Regions from separate parts of the Vibrio mytili genome, predicted to be linked through region 3. Evidence: predicted binding sites of a transcription regulator. Region 3 holds the regulator's gene; each other region holds the start of a gene.
What was found. Region 3 encodes CRP, which controls carbon source genes, mostly activating them, when cyclic AMP is high. Its sites were predicted from a motif close to TGTGANNNNNNTCACA; they were not measured.
Positions count from the first base shown of each region.

Region 1: ONE56_RS10920 (CTP synthase) is a predicted target of CRP. The motif match lies at 4,074-4,089, and genes of this name have one in related genera.
Region 2: deoD (purine-nucleoside phosphorylase) is a predicted target of CRP. The motif match lies at 2,231-2,246, and genes of this name have one in related genera.
Region 4: ectA (diaminobutyrate acetyltransferase) is a predicted target of CRP. The motif match lies at 3,480-3,495, and genes of this name have one in related genera.

Region 1 covers NZ_CP110481.1:2,386,699-2,393,021, reverse strand. Annotated here, with positions in the region: gene rlmD (23S rRNA (uracil(1939)-C(5))-methyltransferase RlmD) at 1-403, shown strand, start outside; gene relA (GTP diphosphokinase) at 530-2,749, shown strand; gene mazG (nucleoside triphosphate pyrophosphohydrolase) at 3,117-3,920, shown strand; gene ONE56_RS10920 (CTP synthase) at 4,174-5,814, shown strand; gene eno (phosphopyruvate hydratase) at 5,897-6,323, shown strand, end outside.
Region 2 covers NZ_CP110482.1:1,176,944-1,183,266, forward strand. Annotated here, with positions in the region: gene phrB (deoxyribodipyrimidine photo-lyase) at 1-130, opposite strand, end outside; gene ONE56_RS18815 (MerR family transcriptional regulator) at 230-1,033, opposite strand; gene ONE56_RS18820 (DUF523 and DUF1722 domain-containing protein) at 1,023-1,973, opposite strand; gene deoD (purine-nucleoside phosphorylase) at 2,363-3,073, shown strand; gene ONE56_RS18830 (transposase) at 3,141-4,646, shown strand; gene ONE56_RS18835 (hypothetical protein) at 4,767-6,245, shown strand; gene ONE56_RS18840 (diguanylate cyclase domain-containing protein) at 6,229-6,323, shown strand, end outside.
Region 3 covers NZ_CP110481.1:2,650,968-2,657,290, reverse strand. Annotated here, with positions in the region: gene astA (arginine N-succinyltransferase) at 1-506, shown strand, start outside; gene astD (succinylglutamate-semialdehyde dehydrogenase) at 534-1,994, shown strand; gene ONE56_RS12225 (DUF1338 domain-containing protein) at 2,095-2,886, shown strand; gene crp (cAMP-activated global transcriptional regulator CRP) at 3,015-3,647, opposite strand; gene ONE56_RS12215 (phosphoribulokinase) at 3,883-4,752, opposite strand; gene ONE56_RS12210 (YheU family protein) at 4,857-5,069, opposite strand; gene ONE56_RS12205 (hydrolase) at 5,167-6,174, opposite strand; gene ONE56_RS12200 (TIGR02444 family protein) at 6,253-6,323, opposite strand, start outside.
Region 4 covers NZ_CP110481.1:1,336,578-1,342,900, forward strand. Annotated here, with positions in the region: gene proX (glycine betaine/L-proline ABC transporter substrate-binding protein ProX) at 1-803, opposite strand, end outside; gene proW (glycine betaine/L-proline ABC transporter permease ProW) at 796-1,881, opposite strand; gene proV (glycine betaine/L-proline ABC transporter ATP-binding protein ProV) at 1,886-3,073, opposite strand; gene ectA (diaminobutyrate acetyltransferase) at 3,596-4,129, shown strand; gene ectB (diaminobutyrate--2-oxoglutarate transaminase) at 4,180-5,445, shown strand; gene ONE56_RS06270 (ectoine synthase) at 5,461-5,847, shown strand; gene ONE56_RS06275 (aspartate kinase) at 5,939-6,323, shown strand, end outside.

The DNA of each region.
Region 1 (6,323 bases), 260 kb from region 3:
CTTACCGATAGCAAAGCTGGTTCAACAGGTGGTCGGCGTCGAAGGCGTGGCGGACATGGTCGACAAAGCAGCAAATAACGCATTATTGAACCAAATCAATAACGCGCAGTTTTATCACGCTAACCTTGAACAGGATTTTGAAGGGCAAGATTGGGCCAACGCGCATTTCGACAAAATACTCCTCGATCCAGCCCGAGCTGGGGCGAGTGGGATCGTCGATCAAGTTTCACAGTTCGGGGCACAGCGTGTAGTTTATGTTTCTTGTAATCCTGCTACCCTTGCAAGGGACAGTCAGAGCTTACTAGAGCAAGGCTACAAATTAACCCGATTAGGTATGTTAGACATGTTCCCTCATACCAGTCATTTAGAATCAATGGCCTTGTTTGAGAAAATTGATGCTTAGTGAGAGACGAACGAATATTTAGGCCTTTACTTGTGGTGGGTCAAAAAACAGCGTTCAGCACTGATGAAAGAACGAATTTGGACGGTAATAGTCAAACCACACGAATATAATAATTAGGACGATGAAATGGTTGCGGTAAGAAGCGCACATTTAAACCAAAATGAACAGTTTGAACTTGAGCAATGGGTGGCTAGCCTAGGGCAAGAGAAAAGCATAGCAAAGCGCTTAATCGAGGTGTATCGGGATTGTCAAACCATCTTGATCGATCACGAACAAGCCGAACTGCTGCTTTGGCGCGGTCGAGAAATGATCGAAATCTTGATCACGTTATCGATGGACAAAGCGACGCTCGTCGCTGCACAACTGTTCCCTTTAGTTTCAAGTGGTGCTTTTGACAGAGAGCTGCTAGAAGAAAAATACAGCAAAGAAATCATCAAGCTGATTGATGGTGTTGAGGAAATGGCGGCCATTGGCCAGCTGAACGTCAATATGGAAGGCAGTGCTGCATCGTCTCAGGTCGACAATGTGCGTCGTATGTTGCTTGCCATGGTTGATGACTTTCGTTGCGTGGTTATCAAGCTAGCAGAACGAATTTGCAACCTGATCGAAGTGAAAAAGGCGCCTGATGAAGTTCGACGCGCTGCGGCGAAAGAGTGTGCCAATATTTATGCGCCGTTGGCTAACCGTCTTGGTATCGGTCAGCTCAAATGGGAAATCGAAGATTACGCCTTCCGTTATCAGCAACCCGATACGTACAAGCAAATTGCGAAGCAGTTAGCCGAGCGACGTATTGTCCGTGAGCAATACATCAAAGATTTCGTTGATGATCTTACTCAGGAAATGCAAGTTTCAGGCATTAATGCCGAAGTGAGTGGGCGTCCGAAGCATATCTACAGTATCTGGCGTAAAATGCAGAAGAAGAGCTTGGCATTTGATGAATTGTTTGACGTTCGAGCGGTACGTATCATTGCCGACAAACTGCAAGATTGCTATGCAGCATTAGGCGTTGTCCACACCAAATACAAGCATTTGCCAAGCGAGTTTGATGATTACGTCGCAAACCCGAAACCCAATGGTTACCAGTCGATTCATACCGTGATTCTCGGCCCTGAAGGGAAAACCATCGAAATTCAGATTCGTACCAAGCAAATGCATGAGGAATCGGAACTCGGTGTTGCTGCTCACTGGAAATACAAAGAAGGGGCAACAGTCCGTAGCGGCTACGATGAGAAAATTACTTGGTTACGCAAATTGCTTGATTGGCAAGAAGAGATGTCTGATTCCGGTGAAATGCTGGATGAGCTTCGCAGTCAAGTATTTGATGATCGTGTTTACGCGTTTACCCCGCGTGGAGATGTGGTCGACTTACCGATGGGAGCAACGCCATTAGACTTTGCCTACCATATCCACTCAGAAGTGGGCCACCGTTGTATTGGTGCCAAAGTGGGCGGACGAATTGTTCCCTTTACCCATAAGCTTCACATGGGAGACCAAGTTGAAATCATCACTTCAAAAGAGCCAAATCCGTCGCGTGATTGGTTAAACCCTTCACTGGGCTTTGTCCATTCCGGTCGTGCACGTGCCAAGATCAACGCCTGGTTCCGTAAACAAAGCCGTGAGAAAAACCTAGAAGCGGGCAGAGAAATTCTCGAGCACGAACTGGTTAAAATTGGCGCGACAATGAAAGATGCCGAGCGGTATGCGCTGCAGCGCTTCAACGTCAAATCGGCCGATGAGCTGTTTGTCGGTGTGGGCAGTGGTGATCTACGTATTAACCAGATCATCAATCACATCAACGCACTGGTCAACAAACCAACCGCGGAAGAAGAAGATCAACAAGCGCTCGAAAAACTTAAAGAAGCCGGACAGAAAACGCCAGCGCACAGCCGCCCTAAGAAAGATGCGGTAGTCGTAGAAGGTGTTGATAACTTAATGACGCACCTCGCTCGTTGTTGTCAACCCATACCTGGTGATGAAATTTGTGGTTACATCACTCAAGGACGAGGTATATCCGTTCACCGCAGTGACTGCGAGCAGTTAGAGGAACTTCGTCATCACGCGCCAGAGCGGATCATAGATACCGTCTGGGGAAGTGGTTTTGTTGGTTCTTATATTCTTACCGTTCGTGTAGAAGCGATGGAGCGAGGCGGTTTGCTCAAAGACATCACCACCTTGTTTGCCAACGAAAAAATCAAAGTAACCAGCATGAAGAGCCGTGTCGATTATCGTCGTCAGTTAGCCATCATGGACTTTGATCTCGAAGTGACCAATATCGAGGTTCTTTCTCGCGTGTCGAAACGGGTTGAGCAAATAAAAGATGTGATGACGGTGAAACGTCTCGGCTAAAACTCTCTTCATAGTTATTGTTGTAGCGTTGTTGACTGCACGCACTCGCTCCATCACATGGTGAACCATGCTCAGGAGTCTCGTTTGTTTGTCGCCTAGCTACAACTTCAACTATTTAGAGAGTTGCGCATATGTCTCATTTGGCTTTCTAACTGCGTTGGTTTCACTTTTTCCGGAATGCCGGCCCAGGCTCATCACATAGGCAAGCTATGCTCAGGAGTCTTACAAGATTACCGCCTTGTTAGAAGAACCCACTACTTAGCAAAAATAGAGATATGAAAAATTATAAGGTGAGTGGTGATGCTGCTCGCCTTTTTGTTTTTAGGAATCCTGATTTAAAGGAACATTTTGTTTTAAGGGAAAGTATATGAACCATCCAATTGAACAGCTTGAAGCGATTATGGCGCAGTTGCGTGATCCAGAGAGTGGTTGTCCGTGGGATCTGAAGCAGACTTTTGACACCATTGTGCCGCATACGCTAGAAGAAACGTATGAAGTTGTCGATGCAATTCAGAATCGCGATTGGCCCAACCTCAAAGAAGAACTGGGTGATTTGCTGTTTCAGGTGATTTTTTATAGCCAGTTGGCGAAAGAACAGGAACTGTTTGATTTTTCAGATGTAGTGGAAACGGTTAATGAAAAACTGACTCGACGCCATCCGCACGTTTTTTCCGACGTTACTTTCGACTCTGACGATGAAATTAACGCCAATTGGGAAGCGGAAAAAGCAAAAGAAAAAGTTCAAGTAGGCAAACAAGAAGAAAGTATCCTAGACTCAATACCAAATGCGTTACCGGCACTTTTACGTGCTACAAAAATCCAAAAAAAATGTGCGAGAGTCGGGTTTGATTGGGACTCTCTCGGCCCAGTAGTGGCTAAGGTGCACGAAGAGATTGATGAGGTGATGGAAGAGGCTTTACAAGTCGAAGTCGATGAGGAAAAAGTCGCATTAGAGCTGGGGGATTTATTATTTGCCACAGTTAATTTGGCTCGTCATTTAGGTCAAAACCCTGAAGTGGCGTTGGGCAAGGCCAATCTAAAGTTTGCTAAGCGCTTTAAGCAAGTGGAGTTGAAAGTAGCCTGTTCTGGTAAAGAATTGAACGATTGTAGTTTGTCTGAGCTTGATGCGTTTTGGAATGAAGTCAAAGCTGAAGAATCGAGACAAAATTAAATTGCATTATTATTTATGAGACAAGCGGTTGTTTATGAATGTTTTTTATGAGAAAAGTTATTGGTTTTGAGACCGGTTTGACTCGTCACCCATCTTAGGGGGTTACTTTCTCTCTGCTCACTTTGATTTGAAGCAAAAAATAAAAAATTGCACTGTGATAGATTTCACGTTGTGGCGGTAAGGAGCTTCTGGTATATTTATCTCCCGTCCAGAAGCACTCCATTTCCCTCATTCAACCAATTTCAGGTTAAACATGACGACAAATTACATTTTTGTTACTGGCGGGGTTGTATCCTCTCTAGGTAAAGGTATTGCAGCAGCATCTCTTGCGGCTATTCTAGAAGCTCGTGGTCTTAAAGTGACTATGATGAAGCTTGACCCTTACATCAACGTTGATCCGGGCACAATGAGCCCAACTCAACACGGTGAAGTGTTCGTCACGGAAGATGGCGCAGAGACTGACCTTGACCTTGGTCACTACGAGCGTTTCATCCGCACCAAAATGACTAAGCGTAACAACTTCACTGCTGGTCGTGTTTATGCCGACGTACTTCGTAAAGAACGTCGTGGTGATTACCTAGGCGCAACCATTCAGGTTATCCCTCATATCACTAATGCTATCAAAGACCGTGTTATCGCTGGCTCCGAAGGTCACGATGTGGCTATCGTTGAAGTAGGCGGTACTGTCGGTGATATCGAATCACTCCCATTTATGGAAGCGATCCGTCAATTGGCTGTTGAGCTAGGCCGTGAGCGCGCAATGTTCATGCACTTAACGCTAGTACCTTACCTAGCGGCTGCTGGTGAAGTAAAAACTAAGCCGACTCAACACTCAGTTAAAGAGCTGCTTTCTATTGGTATTCAGCCTGACATCTTGGTGTGTCGTTCAGACCGTGCGATTCCAGCCAATGAACGTAAGAAGATTGCGCTATTCTGTAACGTGTCAGAAAAAGCCGTGATTTCAATGAAGGATGTAGATTCGATCTACAAGATCCCGCAATTGATTAAGTCTCAAGGTCTTGATGATTTAGTCTGCACTCGTTTTGGTATTAATGCGCCAGAAGCTGACCTGTCAGAATGGGAACAGGTTATCTATGAAGAAGCCAACCCAACGGGTGAAGTGACCATCGGCATGGTCGGTAAGTACATTGAACTGCCAGATGCGTACAAGTCGGTTAACGAAGCGCTTAAGCATGCAGGTTTGAAAAACCGTTTGAATGTCACTATTAAGTACGTTGACTCACAAGATATTGAAACCCGTGGTGTCGAACTGCTAGAAGGTTTAGATGCGATTCTTGTTCCTGGTGGTTTCGGTGATCGCGGTGTAGAAGGTAAAATCCTTGCGGCTCAATATGCTCGCGAAAACAAAGTACCATACCTTGGCATTTGTCTAGGTATGCAAGTTGCCCTTATCGAATACGCACGTAACGTTGCGGGTATGGAAGGAGCACATTCAACAGAATTTAACAAAGAGACCAAGTATCCTGTGGTAGGTTTGATCACAGAGTGGGTCGATGAAGAAGGTAACGTAGAAGAGCGTACCGAAAAATCTGACCTTGGTGGTACTATGCGTCTTGGTTCACAGCTTTGTCACCTAACCAAAGGAACAAAAGCGTACGAATTATACGGCAGTGCGACGATTCATGAGCGTCACCGTCATCGTTATGAAGTGAACAATGTTCTTCGTCCTAAAATTGAGAAAGCAGGGCTAAAAGTCTCTGGTTTGTCTGCGGACAAAAAACTGGTGGAAATGATCGAAAACCCTGCACACCCATGGTTTGTAGCGGCGCAATTCCACCCTGAATTCACATCGACGCCTCGCGATGGTCACCCATTGTTTGCAGGCTTCGTTAAAGCTGCGGGTCAATTCTCACGCGGTGAATTCGAGAAGTAAGCAAAAGGATACGGGTGGCGGAGAAGGTTGTTCTGCTACCCTTTAAAATTGACATTTATATTTGAAACGAGAGGAAACATTAATGTCTAAGATCGTTAAAGTTCTAGGTCGTGAAATCATCGACTCACGTGGTAACCCAACTGTAGAAGCTGAAGTACACCTAGAAGGCGGTTTCGTAGGTATGGCAGCAGCTCCATCTGGTGCTTCTACTGGTTCTCGCGAAGCTCTTGAGCTACGTGACGGTGACAAAGCACGTTTCCTAGGTAAAGGTGTTCTTAAAGCTGTTGAAGCTGTAAACGGCCCAATCGCTGAAGCTCTAGTTGGCAAAGACGCTAAAGACCAAGCTGCAATCGACGCAGTAATGATCGAACTAGACGGCACTGAAAACAAATCTAAATTTGGTGCTAACGCAATCCTAGCGGTTTCTCTAGCAAACGCAAAAGCTGCAGCAGCAGCGAAAGGCATGCCTCTATACGAGCACATTGCTGAGCTAAACGGCACAGCTGGTC
Region 2 (6,323 bases), on a different replicon from region 3:
TGTGATGCTGCTCCCATTGTTTTGGGGTCGATATAAAACACGCCACAACGGGCAATCCTGTCGCTAAAGCTGCATTTAATGCCGTGTGGTCTAGCGTTCTTAAGTCCCGCCTGAACCATACCAGTACCATGCTCTCTCCTTACTTTTAAGTGAATATACGCAACAATCCCAGCAACAAAGTTGACCGTTGATACTGTGATAGATGACAGTGAATGTTCAGTAGTAAAATTTACTGATTAAAATGCAATTTTCCGATCACTTCAGAGTATTGAATACGCTGTGGAAATTTAGCCTGAAGCGCTTTTAAGACGTCAAGTTGCTTTGCTGCAAGTGCTTTGTTAGAAAACAGATAAATGCTCTGGTATCGGTCGAGAACCGGGTGATCAATCAACCCTGATATGTCTTCGACTTTATCAATCAAGGTCGTGTGATACCCTTGTTCACATAGCATTGCAGCTTGGATCCAACTTTCCGACTCGCGAGTTTGTTCGAAACTGATCAGTAAACATTTTCCTTTAGAAGATGCTTTATTCTCTGAGTCAATAACCAAAGCGAGTCGAGTGATCAGACAAGTTTGAAAAAGGCCGCGTTGCAAGGTTCTTAACGGGCCCTTCACCATCTCCAACGCATCGAAAATAGGCATAATGAACTGCTCGATAACTAAATTGAGTGGATACTCCTTCATTACCGACGACATTAGCGCCTCGGTCTTGCCATGATTAAGGTCGGCTAAGGCCGAAAGTAGCACGCCCACTTCTTCTAACGGCGGTGTCTCTGTCCCAATGTCGACATCACTCGTTTGCCCTAATAACCCTTTAACTTTGCCAATTGCAACGCCTTTCGCCAGCCAGCCTTGAATCTCCTTAATCGTGTCAATATCCTGCTGACCATACAATCGATGCCCTTTCTCTGTCCGTTGAGGCTGAATAAGGTTATATCGTCTTTGCCAGGCTCTTAAGGTGACAGGCTTAACGCCAGTGATTTCAGAGACATCTCGAATTGCGTAATATTTTTCTTCAGAGTTACAAGCCATAACGTAATCTCATCTCCTGAGGATGTGGATCTAAAAATTTTTGTTTTTGTAAATACTCATCTGGGTAAGTATTGAGGTAGTGCTTAATTAAGGTCAGTGGTGCCAGCAAAGGCAGCGTACCAATACGATAATCGTCAATCACGGTTGCCAATTCTTCCTTTTCCTCTTTCGTTAAAGAACGCTTAAAATACCCTTGCAAATGCATTAAGACATTGGTGTTATTTTTACGACTGGCTCGGTTTCCTAGCGCCTTCATCAAGCCCAATCGATATTCTTTGTAAAACTCTTCTATGTCATACGCCGCGACATTGGCGACTAGACGCCCTAAAGAACGATACGATTCCGGATGGTGGGCCATTAGCGTTAATTTGTAACGGGAATGGAAATCTATAATTTTGCCTCTTGTGGGCTCTCCGTCCATTGAAGAATAGAAATCCTTGAGACAGAAAACTCGGGTAATAAAATTTTCTTTAAGAACAGGATCGTTTAAGCGACCGTCTTCTTCAACGGGTAGCCACGGCATCTTTTTCATCAGGGTTTGCGTATATAGCCCAACCCCTTCTTTAGATGCATTGTGCTTGGTATACACCTTGACTCGTTCCATGCCACAGGTCGGTGACTTGGCACAAACGATGTAACCACATAAATCTTCACTTTGAAGCTCATCTACTTTATTCGCAGAGTAAGCTAGCATGTTGTCGGTATGATCATTTTCAGGATTTTTTGTTTCCACTAAGGCAATTCGCTCATTATCAGAAATCAAACGAATCGTAGGCCTAGGAACTGGCATTCCGACCCCCACCTCGGGACACACAGAGACAAAATCAAAAAATTGACTGAGTTCTTTCGTGACGAAATTACTCACTTTGTGGCCAGAGTCAAAACGAACTCGTTCGCCCAAAACACAAGAACTGATACCGACCTTGATTAAAGAATCCATAACGCACCAACCTATACAAACGAATTTTATGTATAACTTATAGCAAGTCACTTAAAATTGTACAAGAAAATTAACTGTACAATTTAAATCTTCTACTCTGTTGTAGCCAAAGGCGATCATCAAGATGGATAAAAGTTTTCAATAAACCATTATTTAATTCGGTGAGCTTGAAAATAACCGGAAGCAAATCGATTGCTCCTTTACTTTCAACATATTTAGTTATCAACATCATTCACCTTGGGTAAATGAATGCTTTTTGTGACTAATCTCTCAAGTAAGCCCTACCTATCCCGATACTATTGCTTCAACGAAAACGAGCAATTTCAACAGAATTGGTAACAACGTTGTATAATCAAGACGTTTTATCAAAAAAACTTTGGAGAGTACTTATGGCAACCCCACACATCAACGCACAACCAGGTGATTTCGCTGAAACCGTTCTTATGCCAGGCGACCCTTTGCGTGCCAAATACATTGCCGAAACTTTTCTAGATGATGTAAAACAAGTTTGTGATGTTCGCAACATGTTCGGCTACACAGGTACTTACAAAGGTAAAAAAGTTTCTGTCATGGGGCATGGTATGGGCATCCCTTCATGCTGTATCTACGTTCACGAGCTTATCGCTGAATACGGTGTGAAAAATGTTATCCGTGTTGGCAGCTGTGGTGCAGTACGTGACGACGTTAATCTAATGGACGTTGTGATTGGTATGGGGGCTTCTACAGACTCAAAAGTGAACCGTATCCGTTTCAACAACCACGACTTTGCAGCAATTGCTGACTTCAGCCTGCTAGAAGAAGCGGTCAAGCAAGCTCGCAGCCAAGAAGTGCCTGTAAAAGTGGGTAACGTATTTTCAGCGGACCTATTCTACACACCTGAAGCAGACATCTTCGAGAAGATGGAAAAGCTCGGTATTCTTGGTGTTGATATGGAAGCGGCGGGTATCTACGGTGTCGCAGCGGATCTAGGTGCAAAAGCACTGACCATCCTTACGGTTTCTGACCACATCATCCGCGGCGAGAAACTGAGTTCAGAAGAGCGTCAAAAGTCATTCAATGACATGATGAAAGTCGCACTAGAAACGGCAATCAACATTTAATAATAATGATTCAACTATTCGCAGTCGGTGCCTGACCGACTGCCCGAATTACCCAGAGGGGGCGATCGTGTCTAACGGCAAACTGCCAAAAGACGCAGATGGGTTACAACTCAACTTTTGTAAAACATTGGCGTGTGACAACTTTGGATTGAGTGATGCAAAATATTATATTTTGCAACATGCTAACCCTAAGCGTCCGGCGATGGTATGCCGTGAATGTGGAGCTTTCCCCCCTTTACTTAACAACCGAGACGTGGTGAACGAACTTCATCGCTTAAGACAGGTCCATAGCGACGGGCTGCCTGCGTGTCGAAATGACGCCTGTGAAAACTTCGGACTCTCAGTCCACACCCACAAACACCTCTATCACGCGTTTGGCTATAGTGGCGATCGCCAACGATACCGATGTAAAGCGTGTCAAAGTACATTTGTTGATAAATGGTCTGGTGCCAACAACAAGCTTCAGTTTCAAGAGAACCTAATGGGCTTGCTGTTTACCGGCTATTCGGTACGCGAGATCTGCCGCAAGCTAAGTATTAATCCGAAAACCTTTTATGATCACGTCGATCACATTGCCAGTCGTTGTCGTCGAAAGTTAGCCACCATCGACGCTCGTTGGGTGAACCATGCGAAACAATATGAACTCTCGTCCAATTACATCGCTCTACAGCCAAAAAGTAACAATGGCGTCTATTGGATTGTATCTGGTGAGGCTCATTCTGGTTATATTCTTTGCCAACACGTGAATTACTCATCAACCGATGAGCCTGTTGGTTCAATTGATCATAATCCCTACGACGATGTATCTCATTTTGTCTCACATGAATATACGGCGGAAGCCAGCGAGCCGCTATCGGTTCCTTCTAACAACCTTCGTGAGCGTATTGATCAGAAATACCAAACCATTCTGGCTCGCGGAAATGTAGAGGACCCATTAGGAAACCTCAGTACGTTCAATTATCCATCCAAAGGAGCGTTGATCTACCCGCCTTACACATCTTATGCGCATTATTTACACGTCTTGGACATGTGCGATTCAGACAAGCGGGTATCTATCTACATACCTCAAGATCCTCTACTTCGCTCTGCTGCATTAAGTGTTTGTCTTGACCGCATCCGACAAAAAAACGTCGATTTAATGTACGTAGAAGAGGATCCTGGATGGGACATCCGCGCACCGTTTGGGAAAATCGACATCGCCTACATGAGTTGGTGGCGAGATCGATGGGCTATTTCTAGTCAACGTACAGGAGAGATTGATTCCAACGAGCATAAGGAAAGTACCAAAAACAAAGGTGTCTGTTACCTTGCAGGGGACAACAATACTCCTGAAGCTTGGCTCAATGTGGCGACAATACATCACGTAGAGTTTTATCAAAGCCGCTTCCAACTTCTGTTTGAAAGCTTTATAAACGAACCTCGTCGCAAATTAAGACCTGGAGGGATTTTACCCCTTTTGGATATTTTCAGAGCTTGGCATAATTTGTGCTACCAAGATAAAGAAGGTCTCACCGCCGCACAAAGGCTATACGTTACTGACGCTCCTTTGACGATAAAACAGCTTCTATCCTAACTCTCTGAACTGTCCAGACGTTTTATATGAGGTGATGTTATGCGGTATTAATGTGCACCTGATAGTTGACTGTAATTCTAATTACAGGAAGTGCCAGTTCGATAGAGATGGGTGTTAAAGTTGGACAAAAGCCAAATAGTAGATGAGCTAAAGCAACTCAAAGAGCAAGCAAAACTTCACCCTGAAGCGACACTTCGGGCAACGGAGCTTTGTCGAATTCGTGCGGAGCAAACACTGTTTGTCGAAGGGGAAATCAAAGCGCTAATCATTATGGCTCATTGTCATTGGTGCTTAATGGACTACCGTCAAGGACTCAAGTTAATCAAAGAGGCCTATCGCAGACAGAATCAACTCGAAACAGACGATCATCTACCAGAAATTCTTCATTTATTCGCCCTGCAATATTGGGGACAAGCTAAATACTATTCTGCTCAGCAATACTGGATCAATGCACTTGAACAATCCGCACTGGTTGGTGACATAGAAATTCAAATAGAGTCTTTAATTGGCCTTGGTAACGTGTGGCGTATCACCAATGAGCACGAACTTGCCGCATCTACTCATGAGCTTGCTGTAAAAGTGGCAAACAACGTCCGGATAACGTGGTTAGAAGGCAAAGCGCGCATACTTTTGGCTTGGGATTACTACCTTCTTAAGCAATTCGTCAAAATGTTGACTGTTCTCGATGGCGCGACGGGACTGATCAGAGATCACGAAGACAGCACATGGGAAGCTGAAATTTGGGACTTTAGGGGTCTAGCTCTGATTGGTTTAGAGCGTTTTGATGACGCGGAAGAAGCAACAAACAAAGCTCACAACTTAGCCGTTAAACACGATCTGACTTGGATGAAAGCGCATTCATTCATTAGCCGTGCCCGCTTGGAGCTGCTGCGCAACAATACCGATAGTGCAGCAACACTATTACTCGCAGCGGAAGAGTCTGCACAAACCTTCGACAATGGTGAACTTCTTAGCCAAATCTGCTTTCAACAATCCCTGGTTGCCGAACAGCAAGAAGATTTTAAAGCAGCGTTTCTTGCGTTTAAAAAATATCGAAAACATGCGCTGAAGATGCTAAAAGAACAAACTTATCGAGTCAGTGCAGATAAAGCCCACAGCTCTAAACGACAACTTCAATTACGTGCACATAAATTGATCAACCATGTACGTTCACAGCATGAATACAATCCAGAGAAACAGTTTTCAAACGTAGTCTCCGAAACGTATTGGTGGGAGCAGTTGGTCTTGTTTAAAACCCAGCTAAAGCAATCCAAACATTCGGTCATCATGATTCAGCATGATGACCCCGATTTGTTAGATGTCTGCACCGAGCTCGTTCACTCATTAACGTTATCAAACGATCTTATTTCTCGTTTATCCAGTAACCGATTGGCCATGCTTATCGCAGAAAAGGGGCAACCGGCTGAAGATCTGTATCAAACGGTTAAGGTCATGTTAGACATTTATCCATGGGAACGACGGGGGCTGAAAGGGCCTAAGCCGGTACTGTACCTGCAAGATATCCTAACGTTCCCATTCACGTTAGAACAATTGGAAGAAAGCCAAATCGAGGTGAGAGCGCATGGAACAACTGCTTAATAAAGTCACTGAGGCTGGCATTGACCCTTGCTCTGTCTCTGGTGACGAAGCAATCACACTTTGGCAGTATATTGCTAA
Region 3 (6,323 bases):
ATGGTAATTCACCATTCTGGCAATGGCTACAGGAACACTTCTTCTCGATTGACTTTACACTAGCGGATTATTTGACAGGGATTGGCAATAAAGGGTTTATCGCTGACTTAATGCCTAAATTGCCAATATATATCAATCTCTTAAGTCCAGAGGCTCAAGCTGTGATTGGCAAAGTTCACGATAATACTCGCCCAGCTTTAAAGTTGTTAGAGCGTGAGGGATTTACCAATCGCGGCTATGTCGATATTTTCGATGCGGGTCCGACGGTGGAATGTGATTTGCGTAATATTGAGTCTGTGCGTGAATCGTTTAGAGCCAAAGTAAAAGTGGCTGAGCATGACAGCATGCAAGATTACTTGATGTGCAACTCATCCTTTGAGAATTTCCGTGCTGCGGCAGCAAAAGCCTCGTACGACTCAGAAACGCAAACGGTTATTCTGGCACCAGAACTTGCGGACGCGCTATTGGTTGAGGAAGGGGACTTTGTGCGCCTTCTGGCTCAATAACAGATGACAGAATGTAGGAAGAAAACAATGACACATTGGATTGCAGGTGAATGGGTAGAAGGACTTGGGGAAGCATTAACGTCTCTGTCTCCTTATGATCAACAAGTGATTTGGCAAGGAAAGGGGGCGACAGCAGAGCAAGTTAATCAAGCAGTCGCTGCTGCCCGTGCTGCTTTTGTTGACTGGAAAAATCGCCCTTTTACTGAACGTGAAGCGATAGTGTTGGCGTTTGCCGAAAAGGTAAAAGAAAACAGTGAGCAGATAGCAGAAGTGATCGCTAAAGAAACGGGAAAGCCTATTTGGGAAACTCGTACAGAAGCTGCGGCGATGGCTGGCAAAATTGCTATCTCAATTCGTGCCTACCATGAACGCACCGGAGAAGCGACGCGTGAAGCGGCTGGCAACCAAATCGTTTTACGTCATCGACCTCTGGGTGTGATGGCGGTGTTTGGCCCGTATAACTTCCCGGGGCACTTGCCAAATGGTCATATTGTTCCGGCACTGTTAGCGGGTAATACCGTGGTATTTAAGCCGTCTGAACAAACGCCTTGGACGGGTGAGTTGGCCATGAAACTATGGGAAGCGGCTGGCTTACCGAAGGGGGTGATCAACCTAGTGCAAGGGGCCAAAGAGACTGGTATCGCACTTGCTGATGCAAAAGGCATCGACGGCGTATTATTCACAGGTAGTGCCAATACGGGCCATATCCTACATCGTCAGTTTGCGGGTCAACCGGATAAAATGCTTGCCCTCGAAATGGGGGGCAATAACCCGATGGTCATTTCAGAAAAGTACGGTGACTTAGACGCGACGGTGTATACCATCATCCAGTCTGCTTTTATTAGTGCAGGACAACGATGTACCTGTGCTCGCCGCTTATATGTACCAAAGGGGGAGAAAGGGGATGCGTTGATTGCCAAGTTAGTCACTACAACCCAATCGATTCGTGTCGATCAGCCCTTTGCTGAGCCTGCCCCGTTTATGGGACCGCAGATTTCTCTTGCAGCAGCGAAATTTATCCTCGACGCACAAGCCAATCTACAATCGTTAGGTGGGGAAAGCTTGGTCGAAGCGAAGGCTGCTCAAGCCGCGTTTGTGACTCCGGGCATCATTGATGTGACGAATATCGCTGAACTTCCCGATGAAGAGTACTTTGGTCCTTTACTTCAGGTGGTGCGCTACGAAGGACTCGAAAAAGCGGTGGCGTTGGCCAATGATACCCGCTTTGGTTTATCTGCTGGCCTTGTTTCTACTGATGACCAAGAATGGGAATACTTCGTTGATCATATCCGCGCTGGTATCGTCAACCGTAACCGCCAATTGACGGGCGCCAGCGGTGACGCACCATTTGGTGGTCCGGGAGCGTCAGGTAACCTTCGTCCAAGTGCTTACTATGCAGCGGATTATTGTGCCTACCCAATGGCCTCGATGGAAGGCCAAGAAACGGTATTGCCAGCGGCATTGAGTCCTGGTGTTAGCCTATCGTGACAAGACTGGACTGCTCGACCATTATTCTGGACGGCCCTAGGGCTGTGGACGAGCAGTCATCTTATCGTTGAACCCATGCATTTCGTAACAAGGAGCGGTTATGACGCCCGATGTATTATTCAAATCATTATGGCAAGACTATATTCAGCGCCTTTGTCCTTCAGCAGCTAAAGTCCATCAGCTGCTTCAGGAAGATGAGCCATTAATTAATGATCATATTGCACTGCGTACTTTTAATGTTGCCCCTCTTGGTATTGAAACGCTCGCAAAGCCGTTTTTAGCGGTAGGGTATAAAGCGTGTGGTGACTACGTATTTGAAAGCAAAAAACTGATCGCTAAGCACTACGAGCATCCGGATCCGAAGCTGCCAAAAGTTTTTATCAGTGAACTCAAAGTCGAAGAGTGTTCTGCAGCACTGCAAACCATCGTGGCGAAGATAGTGGCACAAGTGAATCAGAGTCAGCTTGCGGGGCACGAGTTTTTATATGCTGGACGTTTGTGGGAGCTCAGTTTTGCTGATTTTCAGACTTTAGCTAAGGAGAGCGAATACGCCTCTTGGTTGGCTGCTCACGGTTATGGCGCCAATCATTTCACGGTGAGTGTCAACCAGTTAAGTCAGTTTGATGAGGTGAAACAAGTGAATGATCATCTTCGTCAGGCGGGTTTTGTGATTAACGAGTCTGGCGGAGAGGTGAAAGGGTCACCTGAGGTTCTGCTTGAGCAATCGTCAACGATGGCGGACAGAGTCACCGTGATGTTCACCGAAGGAACAGAGAACATCCCTGGCGGATTTTATGAGTTTGCTAAGCGGTATCCAATGGAAAACGGTGACCTCTACCCTGGATTTGTGGCGGCATCAGCGGATAAAATCTTTGAAAGTACGAACCGTTAATTTTACCGTCTGCATTGCCTATACCACATCTGGGTAGTCACTCTGTATCTGTGTCGTAAATACAACAAAAGCCACCAATGTTGCCATTGGTGGCTTTTTCTATTGATTGCCGGTCGGTTAATGCAGGATTAACGAGTACCGTAAACCACGATGGTTTTGCCGTGAGCAGAAATCAGGTTCTGCTCTTCTAGCATCTTCAAGATACGACCTACTGTCTCACGAGAACAGCCAACGATCTGACCGATTTCTTGACGAGTGATCTTGATTTGCATGCCGTCAGGGTGAGTCATTGCATCTGGTTGTTTCGCAAGGTTCAGAAGCGTCTGAGCGATACGACCAGTTACGTCTAGGAACGCTAGGTCACCCACTTTTTGGCTAGTAACTTGAAGGCGGCGAGCCATCTGCGCAGAAAGGCGCATTAGGATGTCCGGGTTAACTTGGATCAGCTGACGGAATTTCTTGAAAGAAATTTCAGCAACTTCACAAGGAGATTTAGCGCGAACCCAAGCTGTACGCTCTTGGTCTTCCTCGAATAGACCAAGTTCACCAATAAAGTCTCCTTGGTTGAGGTAAGAAAGGATCATCTCCTTACCTTCTTCGTCTTTGATAAGAACCGCGACAGAGCCTTTGACGATGTAGTACAACGTTTCCGCTTTTTCACCTGCGTGAATCAGCGTGCTCTTTGATGGGTACTTATGAATATGACAATGTGAAAGAAACCACTCTAATGTTGGGTCGGTTTGAGGTTTACCTAGAACCATAATATCTCACTTCCTCTGCAGGGTACGCTTGCGCTATCCATATTTTAGTTTCACTTAGATTCACTAGAATAAGAACACTTATTGTATGGTGCAAGCTCTCTTGTGTCTCGGTAAGAAATAGTATCCTTTTTCTAAAACGATTTCTTGATTTTAATCGTGCCATGATTGAGAATTTGTACGCAAAATTGTGCACATGATCACGGTATGAAAAGTAAACACCTAAGCAGCAAGGTTTTTAGCCAATTTTTCCCGTTTCGATAAGCTGTTGTAGGATTGGTCGCACAATCAACTCCATGGCAAAACTCATTTTCCCCCCTGGCACCACAATGGTGTTATGACGCGACATAAACGAACCATCGATCATCGCCAATAGGTAAGGAAAGTCGACTTTCTTGATACCGCGCAGTCGAATGACGACAAAACTTTCATCCAGACTTGGAATGCCTTTCGCATTCAGCGGGTTTGACGTATCCACGGTTGGCACGCGCTGAAAGTTAATGTGCGTGCGGGAAAACTGTGGCGTGATGTAGTTCAGGTAGTCGTCCATGGAGCGAACAATCGAATCCATGACGGCTTCACGAGAGTGTCCTCGGTCTCGCGTATCACGAACGAATTTTTGAATCCATTCTAAGTTAACGATCGGCACCATCCCAATCAGAAAATCCACATGCTGCGAGACATTGACATCCCCATCAACGACGCCGCCATGTAACCCTTCATAAAAGAGTACATCGCTGTTTTCTGGGAGATCTTGCCAGGGAGTAAACGTACCCGGCATCTGATTATACGGCACTGCCTCGTCAAAAGTGTGCAGATAGCGACGTATGCTGCCTGTGCCATCTTCTCCATACTGACGAAAAAAATCTTGTAAGCCGGGAAAGTCGTTCGCTTGTGGACCAAAGTAGCTAATGTGTCGACCTTGTTCGCGAGCCTTACGAATCTCAATGTCCATCTCAGGGCGAGTAAACCGATGGAAACTGTCACCTTCTACCCAAGCGGGTTTAACGTTCATCATATTGAACATCTTACGGAAGGCTTCAGATGTAGTGGTCGTGCCGGCACCGGAAGAACCGGTGACCGCAATGATTGGGTGTTTCGCTGACATGACAAACCTTGTCGAAATTTACGTACCTGTCTGTTCAACAATGGGCTGCTGAACGGTTGATGACCCACTATAGCACGTCATAAACGCATGTCATTGAGTAGGTGTTAGAACTTTGCGCTTAGTTGAATATCTACGGTTTCGTGTAGCTCAGAGAAGACAATGACGGCTTCCCCTTTCTCCAACTGAGTTTTTACCTGATCGACTTTGTCTTGCAAAGAGACTTCGGTTGACCCGTAATCGGTACCTTCACGCAAAACAAATTCACGAATTAAGTTTTCCAGAGTTTCTGGTGAGATGTCTTGCCAGGGAATAATCATAAATACCTCTAAATTTTATGATAAGCCGTTGGTAGCCGAGTTGTTTAGCTACACCAATGGCTTGAATGGGGGAGGGCTGGTTGAATGTGGATCACATTTACTGTGTATGGCGAGGCGATACCTTAGACAGGTATTCGGCGGCAATACATTCGTAATATGCAGGCAGCGCTTCTTCCAACCAAAATGTGGGTTTTAAAGTACTCCCAGAGAGAAAACCGACATGACCACCATGTTCGTAAAGTCGATAGTCGATGTTATCGGGTAGCACGAATTTAGGAATAACGTCATCGGTCATAAAGGGATCGTCTTTCGCATGAATGATAAGGGTCGGTAAGGTAATTTGCTTTAACTTGGATAGCCCAGAGCATTGTTCATAGTAGTCTTGTGCGTCTTTAAAACCATGCAGTGGTGCCGTGATCAAATCGTCGAATTCATATAACCGGGTCACGCGTTTGATCGAGTTATACGACAAGGCCAGTTCACCATGCAATAAATCATGTTTTTGCAATGCATTACGTTTGAGCGAAGATAATAAGTAACGTCTATAGACTTTTGAGAACCCCTGTTCGATTCGGCTAGCACAAGCGGCTAAATCAAGCGGTGCAGACACAATCGTTGCGGCTGTGAGTATGGGATCCTCGCGGTATTGAGCTAAGTAGTTGGCTAGCATGTTACCGCCAAGGGAAATCCCTACCGCGACTTTGGGGTTATCCGGGAAGCGTTCGTTAAGGTGCTCTAAAAAGTAGCGTGCATCGGTAACTTCACCAGAGTGATAAGCACGGGCTGTTTTGTTGGGTTTGCCACTACAGCCACGAAAATGCATCATCACAGATAACCATCCTGATTGGGAAAAGGCGTTCATTAGCCCATTAGCATAAGGGCTATAGAAACAGCCTTCTAGTCCGTGAAAAAGAATAAAAATGGGTTTTTGCTTTGCTGAGTCTTGGCTGGCGTCCTCGCTCCAGGCCAGATCAAGAAAGTCGCCATCAAGGGTGTCCAAAGTTTGCCAGGCAGGCGAAAACAACGCCTTTTTCCTAATGAAGCGAGGCAATAACGTCTGAAGGTGCGGGTTTTTAATCCCAGCGGCTGCGATAAATTGTGTCATACCTAACTGCTCTCATTTATCCTCCAGCATCCATGGGAGGGCTTATTGATATAACTATATTATAGGTATTCTACAGGTTTATGGGTGTCTCTGTGGGTGAATGTTTGGTACCGGAATAGCAAAAGCGTGCTGCAAATGCTCACCTCCCA
Region 4 (6,323 bases), 1.3 Mb from region 3:
TTGTTTGCAACAATTCGCATTGAGTTCATCTCGAAACCATAGTTTTTGCCATTGGCAAGTGTTGTGTCAACGTCTTTACGATCACCAGGAAGCGATGAAAAAGGCACTTCTAACCAAACCACATCTTTACCCGGAACTAAAACGCCACTTACCCAATATGGTGTCCACGTGTAGTAAAGGATTGGGTCGCCTTTTTTGTAACGTGAAATAGTATCAGCGATGATTGCAGCATAGTTACCTTGGTTGTGCGTGACAGTGTCACGAAGGCCGAAGCTATCAAGTTGATGTTCTATGACCATTTCGCAACCCCAACCAGGGTTACAGCCAGTTAAGTCAGCTTTACCATCGTCATTCGCATCAAACAACTTCGCGATCTTTGGATCCTTTAGCTGACCAATGTTAGTGATGTTGTACTTTTCAGCTGTTTTCTTGTCAATCAAGTAGCCTTGAGCGGCACCGCTGATGTACTCGCCTTTAGTGAAAAACTTGTCATCGCCTCCCGCCATTTCGTATTTACCTGAATGGAGTGGATACCAATATACAGCCAAAAACGTTGCATCGCCTTCTGCGATAGACGTGTAGGCGACATTGTAATCAACCTCTTTTGTCGGCTTCACATCGTAGCCAAGCTCTTCGAGTGCTCGATTGACGATCAACGTCTGAAACGTTTCTTCGGCCACCGTCGATTGAACAGGTTGGACGCTAACGCCTTTACCTGGGAGATCTTCTGCGACACTATAAGTGGAAAATGCCATTGTACTAAGTGCGCCTATCGTCAGCGCGTTCTTCCATGAGTTAATCATTAACGTTTCTCCTAGTTTTTAGGTCATCTTGGTTCGTCTTTGTTTTCAATTTTAAAAGGTATGAAACAGGACCTGTGTGATACCAGCGCAGCTTAGTATTGCCTGCATTTACGCCGAGGACTTGGGTAATTCGGTCCAACAAGATCGCCAGTATGACAATCCCAAGACCACCAACTGCAGCAAGCCCCATGTCCAGTCGTCCGATACCACGTAATACCATTTGTCCCAATCCACCGACGGCGATCATGGAGGCAATAACCACCATAGAAAGTGACAGCATTAAGGTTTGGTTTACGCCAGCCATAATCGTCGGTAGTGCGAGCGGTAATTGAACGCGATACAACATTTGCTTTTTGTTTGCGCCAAAAGAGTGGCCAGCTTCGATAAGTTCTTCGGGTACTTGCTGAATACCTAAAATAGTAAGGCGTACTACTGGTGGTAAAGCGAAGATGATAGTCACCACCACGCCAGGAACGTTACCGATACCGAATAACATAACAATGGGCACCAGATAAACGAAGGCTGGGGTAGTTTGCATCGCATCTAAAATTGGTCTGACAAACTTTGCCGCTGTGTTACTACGTGATAACCATATCCCCATGGGGAGGCCTATTAATAAACAGAAAAACACCGCGGTTAACACCAGTGCCAACGTGGTCATCGCTTGCGACCATGCGCCGATTAAACCAATAAACACAAGAGAGACGAGTGTTGAAAGGCCTAATTTGAGGTTCGAAAACTGCCAAGCCAATAAAAATAGAATCAGTACCATGATTGGCGCGGGAGTTGAGACCAAGGCGGTTTCAAATGATGTAAGGATAAAATCAATTGGAATTCTAATCGCTTGAAAGACCGGACGACCGTGTTCAACCAACCAATTTAATCCATTTTCGACCCAATGATCGACAGGAAGAATTGCATCCTGAAAAGGATGCATGATATCGAACGGTGCTTGTTCGACAACTTCTGTATTTAACCAGTCATTGTTTCCCGCAGCTTCACCGCCTTGCGCCCAAGGATCGCTTTGTGCTGGGGCTGTTTGTGACCACGGATCGTTATTTGATTGTTCTGATGACATCGTATTAATCCTTATCTAGCGTTTGCAGAAGACGTGATTTAGTCACGACACCAAAGTAATTACCGTGTTCATCAACCACAGGAACAGAATAGGGAACGCCACCAACAATCCCAAGAATGTCATTGATTGATTGTGTGGGTTCTAGTGTCACCCCATCTTCCAGTAGAGCACTGGCGAGTGAACGGTTTTCCTTGTGAGCTAAACGCAATGAGTCAATAGACACAATGCCGGAGTATTTACTTGATTTGTCAACGACAATGCCATATTCACGGTCGTTATCCATGAGCATCTGCATAGCAGAACCAGGACCATCGTATTCTGACTTTTTGAATACCGCAGCTGGCTTTTTACGCGCGATATCTTTCGCAGTGAGTGCGCTGGCTATGTTTACGCCTCGGAAAAAGGCTTCTACATAATCATTGGCCGGATTGTGTAAAATTTCGTCGGGAGTACCAACTTGAACGACATCACCATTTTGCATGATGGCGATTCTATCCCCGATCCTCATCGCCTCATCCAAGTCATGAGAAATAAATACAATTGTTCGTCTGTCGTCATTTTGGAGTCTGATCAGCTCGTCTTGCATTTCTGTACGAATAAGAGGATCGAGAGCGGAGAAAGCTTCGTCCATTAGCAAAATGTCTGGGTCACAAGCTAAAGCTCTTGCTAAACCGACACGCTGTTTCATACCGCCGGACAGTTCATCTGGGAATGATTCAGAATATGGACCAAGACCGACTCGTTCTAGTGCTGAGAGGGCGCTAGCTTGACGGGTTTCTATGTCTACGCCTGCCAACTCCAAACCAAATGCTGCGTTTTCGATGACACTCATATGGGGCATAAGCGCAAAGTTTTGGAAAACCATGGAAATGTTATTGCGGCGAACTTCTCTGAGTTCATTTTCAGAAATGTGGGCAATATCTTTGCCTTTGAGATAGACATTTCCCTTAGTCGGCTCGATAAGTCGATTGAGTAGGCGAACAAGCGTCGATTTCCCTGAGCCAGAAAGGCCCATGATGACAAAAATTTCTCCTTCGTTGATCGAAAGAGAGACATCATTTACACCAACGGTTAAACCGGTTTGTTCGAATATCTTGTCTTTATCGTTCCCTTTTTCGATAAGAGAAAAAGCACGTTCTGGTGCTTCACCAAACACTTTATAAAGTCCCTTAACTTCCAGTATGGGATCCATGTTTATCGTCCTTTTTTATGTGCTTAACGCTTTGTACTCTAAACAATTTTCTGGAATATTTCAACGTGCTGCAATTATCTTGGAACGAAATAGGCTCATATGTAACCAAAAGGTTACTGTGTGAATTTTGAGTTATTTGTCTTTAAAAACAGTTACTTGATGTGATTTTGATTGTGTTTATTCTATGAATCCATGAATGTGTGAATTAATTTTGAATATTAATTGACCGATTTTGTCGTGTGAGGCTGTTTGCGTGCCTCAGGGGTGTTAGGCGGTTGTGAATTTTTTAAAATTTAGAGCACTAATCTTTTGCTATCTTGGCATGATTTTTGGCAAATATTGTATAATATTCACACAACAATTTAGACCTCAAAGTATTTTAAGATTTGATTAAGGCTGTAAAATATGTGATATTGATCACAATTATTCGCTTAATGCTGTCAAATATTTGATTTTTGGTGGCGATAGATGCGCATAATAATAGCGAAATTTAATTAGACCTCAAAGGATATGGTTTTTCACATGATCACATCAGCACCTTGGGTTCTTTATCCTGAGATTGATAAAGAAACAAACAAAAAATGGATTTTTCGTGAACCTAAAATCTCTGATGGTGACGACATATATAGCTTGATTGCAGACTGTCCACCATTGGACATGAACTCTTCTTACTGCAATTTTTTACAGTCTTCTCATTTTAGCAAAACCAGTGTTTTGGTTGAGCAAAATGGTGACATAGCGGGGTTCATTTCTGGTTACAAAAAACCAGATGAGCAGAACGTTCTGTTTGTTTGGCAGGTTGCAGTTTCTCCTAAGTTTAGAGGGAACGGATTAGCACTTCGTATGCTTAAAGAACTGCTTTCACGAGAAAAACTAAACAATGTCAACATGGTTGAAACGACCATAACGGAAGACAACAAAGCCTCTTGGGCACTTTTCAAAAAATTGGACGCGATGAATGGCAATTTAGGCCAAGTCAGCACATTTTTAGATGAAGATGCCCATTTTAAAGGCAAGCACGATACAGAATATCTGTATCGAATTCCTCTAAAGTAATCCTCAACACAAGTAATCCACAAACAATAGGAATCAAAAACGGTCTTATCATGGATATTTTTAAAAAGCAGGAATCTAACGTACGCTCTTATTCAAATAATTTCCCAGTTGTATTTCGTAAAGCGAAAGGCTGCTGGCTAGAAACAGAACAAGGTGAGCGCTACTTAGACTTCCTAGCTGGCGCAGGATCTCTTAACTACGGACACAATAACCCTGTACTCAAGCAAGCTCTGCTCGAATACATCGAAATGGATGGTATTACTCACGGTTTAGACATGCATTCAGAAGCGAAAGCTGGTTTTCTTGAAGCCTTAAACCGCTACATCCTTGAACCAAGAAAGTTGGACTACAAAGTTCAATTTACCGGTCCAACGGGTACCAACGCAGTAGAAGCTGCTCTAAAACTGGCGAAGAAAGTGACTGGTCGTTCTAGCGTAGTTGCATTCACAAACGGTTTCCATGGCTGTACTGCTGGCGCGCTAGCTGCGACAGGTAACCAGCATCATAGACAAGGTAATGGTTCTAGCTTGCATAACGTTACGCGTCTGCCATATGAAGGATATGCGGGAGTTGATGGTTTGGCTCTGTTTGAGACGATGCTAAACGACAATTCTGCCGGTATGGATAAACCTGCTGCTGTTCTTCTAGAAACGGTGCAAGGTGAGGGTGGCTTAAATGCGGCGTCTAACGAGTGGCTACAACGATTAAGCAAAATCTGTAAAGCGAACGATATATTAGTGATTGTCGATGATATTCAAGCTGGTTGTGGCCGTACTGGTACATTCTTCAGCTTTGAACCATCAGGCATTAAACCGGATATCGTCACTCTGTCTAAATCGATTGGTGGTTACGGACTACCAATGGCGGTTGTATTGCTTAAGCCAGAGCTTGACCAGTGGAAACCTGGTGAGCATAACGGCACGTTCCGTGGCAACAACCACGCGTTTGTGACTGCAGCGAAAGCGCTAGAAATTTACTGGGCAAACGACGACTTTGAAACGCATATTAAACAGTGTTCTGAACGTGTGAGTGAAGTCATTCAGCGTTGTGTGAAGCGCTACCCACAAATGTTCGTCCAAGAAAAAGGGCGCGGCATGATGATCGGCATTGAATGTGTGAATGGTGATATGTCTGCTGAAATTACCAAGGCTTGTTTTGATAACGGCATGGTGATTGAAACCGCTGGACCAGACGATGAGATTGTGAAGTTCTTCTGTCCACTGACGATCAGCGAGTCAGAGCTGGATCAAGGACTCAGCATTTTTGAAAGTGCAGTAGAAACAACTGTTGCAAAACACTTCAAACAAGCATCTTAAAAGGATTTTTAAATTATGATCGTAAGAACTCTTGAAGAGTGTCAAAACAGTGAACGACGCGTTGTATCAGATAACTGGGAAAGCGTCCGTATGTTGTTGAAAGATGACAACATGGGTTTTTCTTTCCACATTACGACGATTTACGAAGGTACTGAAACACATATTCATTACCAAAATCACCTAGAGTCTGTTTACTGTATGAGTGGTGAAGGTGAGATTGAAGTTGTGGGTGGTGAAACGTATCCAATCAAACCTGGTACGCTATACATCTTAGATAAACACGATGAACATTACTTACGCGCTTATAAAAATAAAGAAATGGTAATGGCGTGTGTATTTAACCCACCGATCACTGGCGCTGAAGTACACGACGAAAATGGCGTATATCCACTCGTTGACTAAGCATCAATGACTTAATGTGAGGCGTTTAAACGCCTCACACATCAAATCTCTTTTCTTTTTTTTTAAAGTTACCAATCAAAAAAGGTATATCATGACTTTTACCGTAGAAAAAATCGGCGGTACATCAATGACGGCATTTGACGCCGTTTTAGACAATATTATTCTTCGTCCCAAAACACCCTATAACCGAATCTTCGTTGTTTCGGCTTACGGTGGTATGACAGATGCGCTATTAGAATGTAAAAAAACGAGCAAAGCCGGTGTATACCAACTGGTTGCTAAGCGCGATGACAGCTGGGAAGAGGCTCTAGCGTACGTTGAAAATCGTATGCTACTGACTAACGAAAACATTTTTGCTGATCCAATGAATCGTATGCGAGCAGATAAGTTTATTCGCTCACGCATTTCGGAAGCGAAAAACTGTATTGCCAATATTCTTGAGACATGCCAATACGGTCAATTTTCATTGCGCCAGT